Regions from separate parts of the Aquincola sp. J276 genome, predicted to be linked through region 1. Evidence: riboswitches for the same ligand, from Rfam matches in the RefSeq annotation. Region 1 holds a riboswitch; the other holds the start of a gene.
The links. A riboswitch is a leader RNA that binds a small molecule or an ion and turns the genes downstream of it on or off. The one in region 1 is predicted to bind cobalamin.
Positions count from the first base shown of each region.

Region 2: linked by a shared signal. The riboswitch ahead of LRS14_RS20580 (cobyrinate a,c-diamide synthase) and the one ahead of LRS14_RS03345 (TonB-dependent receptor domain-containing protein) in region 1 are both predicted to bind cobalamin.

Region 1 covers NZ_JAJONC010000001.1:703,745-707,106, forward strand. Annotated here, with positions in the region: gene LRS14_RS03330 (EVE domain-containing protein) at 1-439, opposite strand, end outside; gene LRS14_RS03335 (cell division protein ZapA) at 752-1,057, opposite strand; gene LRS14_RS03340 (hypothetical protein) at 1,054-1,260, opposite strand; cobalamin riboswitch at 1,305-1,562, shown strand; gene LRS14_RS03345 (TonB-dependent receptor domain-containing protein) at 1,669-3,362, shown strand, end outside.
Region 2 covers NZ_JAJONC010000002.1:587,483-590,844, forward strand. Annotated here, with positions in the region: gene LRS14_RS20575 (energy-coupling factor ABC transporter permease) at 1-629, opposite strand, end outside; gene LRS14_RS20580 (cobyrinate a,c-diamide synthase) at 648-1,931, opposite strand; cobalamin riboswitch at 2,059-2,298, opposite strand.

The DNA of each region.
Region 1 (3,362 bases):
CGATGTCCAGCAGGGCCGTCACGGCCTGCCATTCATCCGCCGTCACCGGCGTGATGGACAGGCGGTTGCCCGGCTTGAGCACCACCATGGACGCCAGCTCCGGCCGTTGCCGCATCTCGGCCAGCGACAGCAGCCGCGTCTTGCGGCCGTGGTCCACGTCCACATGCAGCCAGCGCGGCGCGTCGGGGCGCGACTTCGGGTCGTGGTAGGGGCTGGCGGCATCGAACTGCGTGGCATCGGGATAGGCCGCACTGGCCACCCGGCACACGCCGGCGATGCCGGGCTCGGGGCAGGACGAGTGATAGAAGAGCACGCCATCGCCCACCTGCATCGCATCGCGCATGAAGTTGCGCGCCTGGTAGTTGCGCACGCCGGTCCAGGGCACGCGGCCCAGGCGCACGAGGTCGTCTATCGAGCACTCGTCGGGCTCGCTCTTCATCAGCCAGTAGGCCACGTGGGGGAGGTGCGCGCAGGGCGCGCCAGGCAAGAAGGGTGGGGTGTCCGCCGCAAGCCGCGAGCCGCATTCCCGAACCCCAAAGGGAAGTTCAGGTGGGCGAGGTCAGCAAGGCTTCGGGTTCATCTGACGCGAGACGATCACACCAGCCGAGCGATGTTCCAAGCCCTTGGTCATAGACCATCGGTTCGAGGAAATATAGGACCCGCGCGAATGCGACGGACGAATTCATTCTAAGGCCGGGTGCTGCCGCGGGCCGTAGGAAAAGGCCGGCATTTCCATGGCGGGCGGCGGGTCTCAGAACAGTTGGCCGTCGTCGCCCAGCGCATGGTCGATGCGGCGCACCAGCGCGCCGACGTCCACCGGCGGCGGCACCGGCTGGCCTTCGGCCGGCGGGGCGGGCGGGCGCTCGGCCAACTGGTAGGCCAGGTTGAGCGCGGCCAGCACCGCGATGCGCTCGCGGGCCTTCACGCGGCCGGCATCGCGGATGGCGCTCATCTCGCGGTCCACGCTGGCCACGGCGGCCATCAGCGAGCTTTCGCCGCCTTCGGGGCAGCCGAGGATGTAGCTCTGGCCGAGGATGGTGACTTCCATCTGTTTCATCGGGTGTCGCCTCCGTTGGCGGGCAGGCGGTCGAGCAGGGCGTCGATGCGGGCGCGGGCAGCATTCAGGCGCGAGCGCATCTGGTCGCGCTCCAGCGTGACGGCTTCGACCTGCTGCACGAGCAGGGCGTTGGTGCGCTTGAGTTCCTCGTGTCGAAGCACGAGGCGTTCGATCCGCTCGGCAAGATCTTCGAGGGTGGACATGGCGTTGGCGATCGGTGGGCGACCCTGATTGTAGGCGGGGGGCTGGTAGCATCCGGGCCGTTGGTGCCTGGGTTGCGCTTCGTTGCAGCCCGGGGTAAACGGGAAGCAGGAAGGCACGGCCCCACGGGCCACGCCCAACCTGCGCTGCCCCCGCAACGGTAAGCGGACTGGATGGTTGATCTGATCAACCATCCCGCGGCGATGCCCTCTGCCACTGGGTTGCCGGCTCATGAGCCTGGCCTGGGAAGGCTGCATCGCCGAATCCGCCAGCCCGGATACCGGCCAACGAGCGGCAGCCATCCTCCGGGGTGGCGGCCATGTCGCAGACGCCCGCGGGGAAGCAGGTGGCTGCCCTTGTCGTTGTGCCCTTCCATGACTCGTTTGATTTCCGCGCCTGCCGCGCGACCGGTGTCGCTGACGCTGCGCCTGGCCCTGGCCGCCTGTTTCGTTTCCTCCGCCACCGCGCAAACGGTGGTGGTCACCGGCAGCCGCGAGCCGCTGCCGCTGGACCGCGTGACCTCCGACGTGGTGCTGATCGATGCCGAGCGCATCCGCGCCAGCACCGCCGATTCGGTGGAAGACCTGCTGCGCCGCGAGGCCGGCGTGCAGGTGTCGCGCAACGGCGGCACCGGCAAGAGCGCCTCGGTGTTCATCCGCGGCGCCGGCTCCAGCAACACCGTGGTGCTGATCGACGGCGTGCGCATCGGCTCCGGCACGCTGGGGCAGGTGGAGTTCGAGGCGCTGTCGCTGTCGCAGATCGAGCGCATCGAGGTACTGCGCGGGCCCGGCTCCAGCCTGTATGGCGCAGATGCGGTGGGCGGCGTGATCCAGATCTTCACCCGCACCGGGAAGTCGGGCGCCGGCACCACCTTCGACGCCGATGCGGCCGTGGGCGGCTATGGCGCGCGCAAGGGCAGCGTGGCCGTCACCGGCGCCAGCGGCCTGTTCGACTATGCGGCCTCGCTCGGCCATGAGCGCGACGAGGGCGTGTCGTCGCTGCGCGAGGGCGACCGCTTCGGCAACTACAACCCCGACCGCGACGGCCACCGCCGCACCAGCGGCACGCTCAAGCTGGGCGTCACGCCGGTGGAAGGCCACCGGGTGGGCCTGCTGGTGACCGACACGCGCCTGCGCTCGCAGTACGACGGCAGTGAATACCTGGCGCCCGACTTCGCCCAGGACGCCAGCGGCGACATGCGCAACCACCTGGACACCCGCGTGGTGTCGCTGGACTACCGCGGCCGCCTCGGCGCGGCCTGGACCACCTCGGTGCAGATCGCCCACAGCGACGACGACCTGCGCAGCGGCGACCGAGCGCCCGACCGCTACCGCACCCGCCGCAACCAGCTCACCTGGCAGAACGCCTGGACGCCCGACGCTGACACCCAGGTGGTCGTCGCCTTCGAGCGCCTGGTGGAGAAGGCCGATGCCAGCACCTACCTGGGCAGCGAGCGCCGCAGCAACAACGCGCTGGTGCTGGGCTGGTCGGGCCGCTTCGGTGCCCACACGCTGCAGGCCGACCTGCGGCATGACGACAGCTCCGTCTACGGCGGCAACAGCACCGGCCGCCTGGGCTGGCGCATGAGCCTGGCGCCCGCCTGGAGCGTGCGGGCGCTGGCCGGCACCACCTTCCGCGCGCCGAGCTTCAACGACCTGTACTACCCCGACTACGGCGTGCCCACGATCGAGGCCGAGCGCGGTCGCAGCATCGAGGCCGGCGTGGAATGGCGACGCAACGGCAGCGAGGCCGGGCTGACCGTCTACCGCAACCGGGTGAAGAACCTCGTGGCCTACCAGCCCGACGCGGCCTTCTGCCCGCCCGGCCCGGGCTACCAGTACGGCTGCGCCGGCAACGTGGGCCGTGCCACGCTGGAAGGCGCCACGCTCACCGCGGCGCACCGCCTGGGCGCGCTGCAGCTGCGCGCCACGGTGGACTTCCTGGATGCGATCGACGACGGCACCGGCAACCGGCTCACGCGCCGCGCCGCGCACCAGGAAAGCCTGTCGGCCGACCTGGACCTGGGCCGCTGGGCCTTCGGCGCCTCGCTGCTGTCGGTGGGCGCGCGGCCGGACGGCAACGTCAACCTCGGCGCCTATGCGCT
Region 2 (3,362 bases), on a different contig from region 1:
GTGAGCCGCTCATCGAAGCACAGACGCGCCCAGCGCTGCGGCTGCAAGGTCCGCACGCCCTTGACCACCAGCACGGTGAACAGCGGCTCCAGCGCGACGATGGCCAGGTAGGAAGCGGCGAACAGGCCCCAGTCGGCCAGTGCCGTCGCGTCGTTGCCGATGGCCAGCCAGAAGCCCACCATCACCGTGACGCCGGTGTAGTACACCGCGTCCAGCTTCAGGATGCGGCCCACCGACAGCGCGCCGCCGGACCGGCGCTGGCCCAGCGTGTGGTGCAGCACCGCCAGCGGCACCGACAGCGACAGGAAGTTGACCGACAGGTGCAACAGGTCCTGCGGCTCGAACACCAGGCCCTGCAGCAGCAGCCCGGCCGCGAAGCCGAACAGCGTGGGCAGGAAACCCAGCGTCAGGTAGATGGGCATCGCGCCGATGAAGTGCAGCTCCGAAGGCCCCACCGGCCGGTGGAAGGACTGCATGAACACGGTGAAGAACAGCGCGGCCAGCACGGTGCGCAGCCACAGCTTCGGCTGCTTGAGCCAGGCGGGTGCATGGGCGGCCATCAGCGCCACCGCGGCCAGGTTGGCGGCCATCAGCTTGGGGGTGGCCAGCAGGCCGGGTTCGATGTGCATGGTTGCTCCTGCGGTGGGTCAAGGGCGCAGCAGCGCGCAGGCCGCCACGGGGTTGGAAGGGAAATAGGCGTGGAAGTAGCTGGCCGTGAGCCGGCCCTGGCGGTACACCGCCTCTCCACGGCGGCCGGTGCGTGCCGGGCGCGTGTGCAGCAGCGGCGCCATCGGCGTGGCCAGGCGCGAGTAATGGAAGCTGTGCCCGCGCAGCGTGCCTTCGGGCAAGGCGGCTTCGTGCAGGCCGATGGCCGCCAGCCGCGGCTGCATCGCCGCCTCGCCGGGCAGCAGGCCGGCCATCGGCTGGCGGCGGCCGTGCACGTCGGCCAGGCCGTCGAGCAGGTACAGCAGGCCGCCGCATTCGGCCAGCAGCGGGCGGCCGGCGGCATGGTGGTCGCGCAGCGCGCGGTGCATCGGCGTGTTGGTGGCCAGCGCGTCCAGGTGCAGCTCCGGGTAACCGCCGGGTAGCCAGACGGCATCGCAGGGCGGCAGCGCGGTGTCGGCCAGCGGCGAGAAGAAGTGCAGCTCGGCCCCGGCCGCGCGCAGCAGGTCGAGGTTGGCGGGATACAGGAAGCAGAAGGCGGCGTCGCGGGCGATGGCGATGCGCAGCCCCTGCAGCGCTGCGTCCGCTCGTCCAGGCGAGTGGCCGGAGGGCGGCGCGAAGTCGACGGCCGGCGGCAGCAGCGCGGCCACGTCGCTGCCGGCGGCCAGCGCATCGGCGGCGCGCTCGATGCGGGCTTCCAGATCGGCCAGCTCCGCTGCGGGCACCAGGCCCAGGTGGCGCTCGGGCAGCGCCATCGCCTCGTCGCGCGGCAGCGCGCCCCACCAGGCCAGGTGCGGCGGCAGGCTGTCGCGCAGCAGCCGGGCATGGCCCTCGCCAGCCACGCGGTTGGCGACTACGCCGGCGAACTGCAGGCCCGGCCGGTACTGCGCCAGGCCCAGCGCCAGCGCGCCGAAGGTCTGCGCCATCGCGCTGCCGTCGATCACGGCCAGCACCGGCAGGCCGAAGCGCAGCGCCAGGTCGGCGCTGGACGGGTCGCCGTCGTGCAGGCCCATCACGCCTTCGACAAGGATCAGGTCGGCGGTTCGTGCCGCCTCGTGCAGCAGGGCCTGGCAATGGGCCTGGCCGCCCATCCACAGGTCGAGCTGCTGCACCGCGTGGCCGCAGGCATGTGCCAGCACCATCGGGTCGAGGAAGTCGGGCCCGGTCTTGAACACCCTCACGCGGCGGCCCGCACGGGTGTGCAGGCGCGCCAGGGCGGCGGTGACGCTCGTCTTGCCTTGGCCCGAGGCGGGCGCGGCAATGAGCATCGCAGGACAGCGCGCAGGGCGCTCCTGGAACGGAAGCATGGCAGGGGACGACGGACGACGGACACCACCGGCCTCCTGCCTCCCCGCAGGTTGCCGACACAGGTTGCGCCGCGCGCCTTGCAGCGCGCGATGCACCCACCCTGTTGGCCGGTCTCCGGGCTGGTGGATGTCCTCGGGCACCCTTCCCAGGCGTCTCAAGCCCAGTGGGTGTGTTGCACGAGCCGGCGCGTGTTGCCACGCGCCATCCACTTACCGTTGCGGGGGCAGCTCAGGTTGGATCGGTTCCGTTGGAACGTCTCTTCCTGATTCCCAGTTTCACTGCACCAGCCGGAGGGCCGGTGCGAGCACCAACGGGGCGCACTATAACGAGGTGTGGCTGGTTGTGGAAGCGTGCGCTGGTTTGGTGGGAGTCGTGGTTCTGCGCTTGTCTAGACAAGGTGGTGGTGACCTGCGTGGTGTGGGCGGTTTGCGCTGGGCCGTGCGGGCCGGCCCGGGGGCTTAGCTTCCGCGGTCGGCGCGTTGCGCCGACTGCCCTGCGCTGCTCGCGCCGGTGGCCCGCGGCCCAACTCACCTCCGCTCGCTACGCGAGCTGCGGCTCAAACAGTCGGCCGCAAGTCAGTTCACGAAGCGCTGCGCGCGCGGCCACCGGCGCTGCGCTGCTCGGCGCTCCACATGCGCCCCCGGGCCGGCCCGCACGGCCCTGCGCAAATGTCGCAGCGGTGGTGCTGTGCATTAAGGTGCCCTGGCACGGCGGCACCGTCTGCTATGGACGTGCTGCGCTGGCGCCGTCGGCCTTTGAGCGGCGCTGTTTGCGGGGTGGCGACTTGCTGGTGTTGTGCTGTTTGCGCAGGGCCGTGCGGGCCGGCCCGGGGGCTTAGCTTCCGCGGTTCGCGCTTCGCGCGAACTGCCCTGCGCTGCTCACGCCGGTGGCCCGCGGCCCAACTCGCCTCCGTAAGCTTCGCTCACTGCGGCTCAAACAGTCGGCCGCAAGTCAGTTCACGAGGCGCGCTGCGCGCGCGGCCACCGGCGCTGCGCTGGTCGGCGCTCCACATGCGCCCCCGAGCCGGCCCGCACGGCCCTGCGCAAATGTCGGAGCGGTGGTGCTGCGCATGGAGGTGCCCTGGCACGGCGCCACGGTTTGCGACGAATGTGCTGCGCTGGCGCCGTCGGCCTTGGCGCGGCAGAGCATGCTCGCCAGCGAGGCCGTTGCAGCAGCTTTCCCCACAGCAGAGCACAGCCGCGCGGGGGCGGTGCCCGGTGGGGCGATTTGTGGGGTGGCGAGGAGCGCAGTGCCGAGGTCGGCGCGCGCAGCGCGCTTCGTGAACTGACTCGCGGCCGCTGTCCGAGCGCAGTGAACGCAGTGAACGTAGCGAGTTGGGCCGCGCGACCTCGGCGCGAGCACCGCAGCGAAGTCCGGCCCGCAGGGCCGGA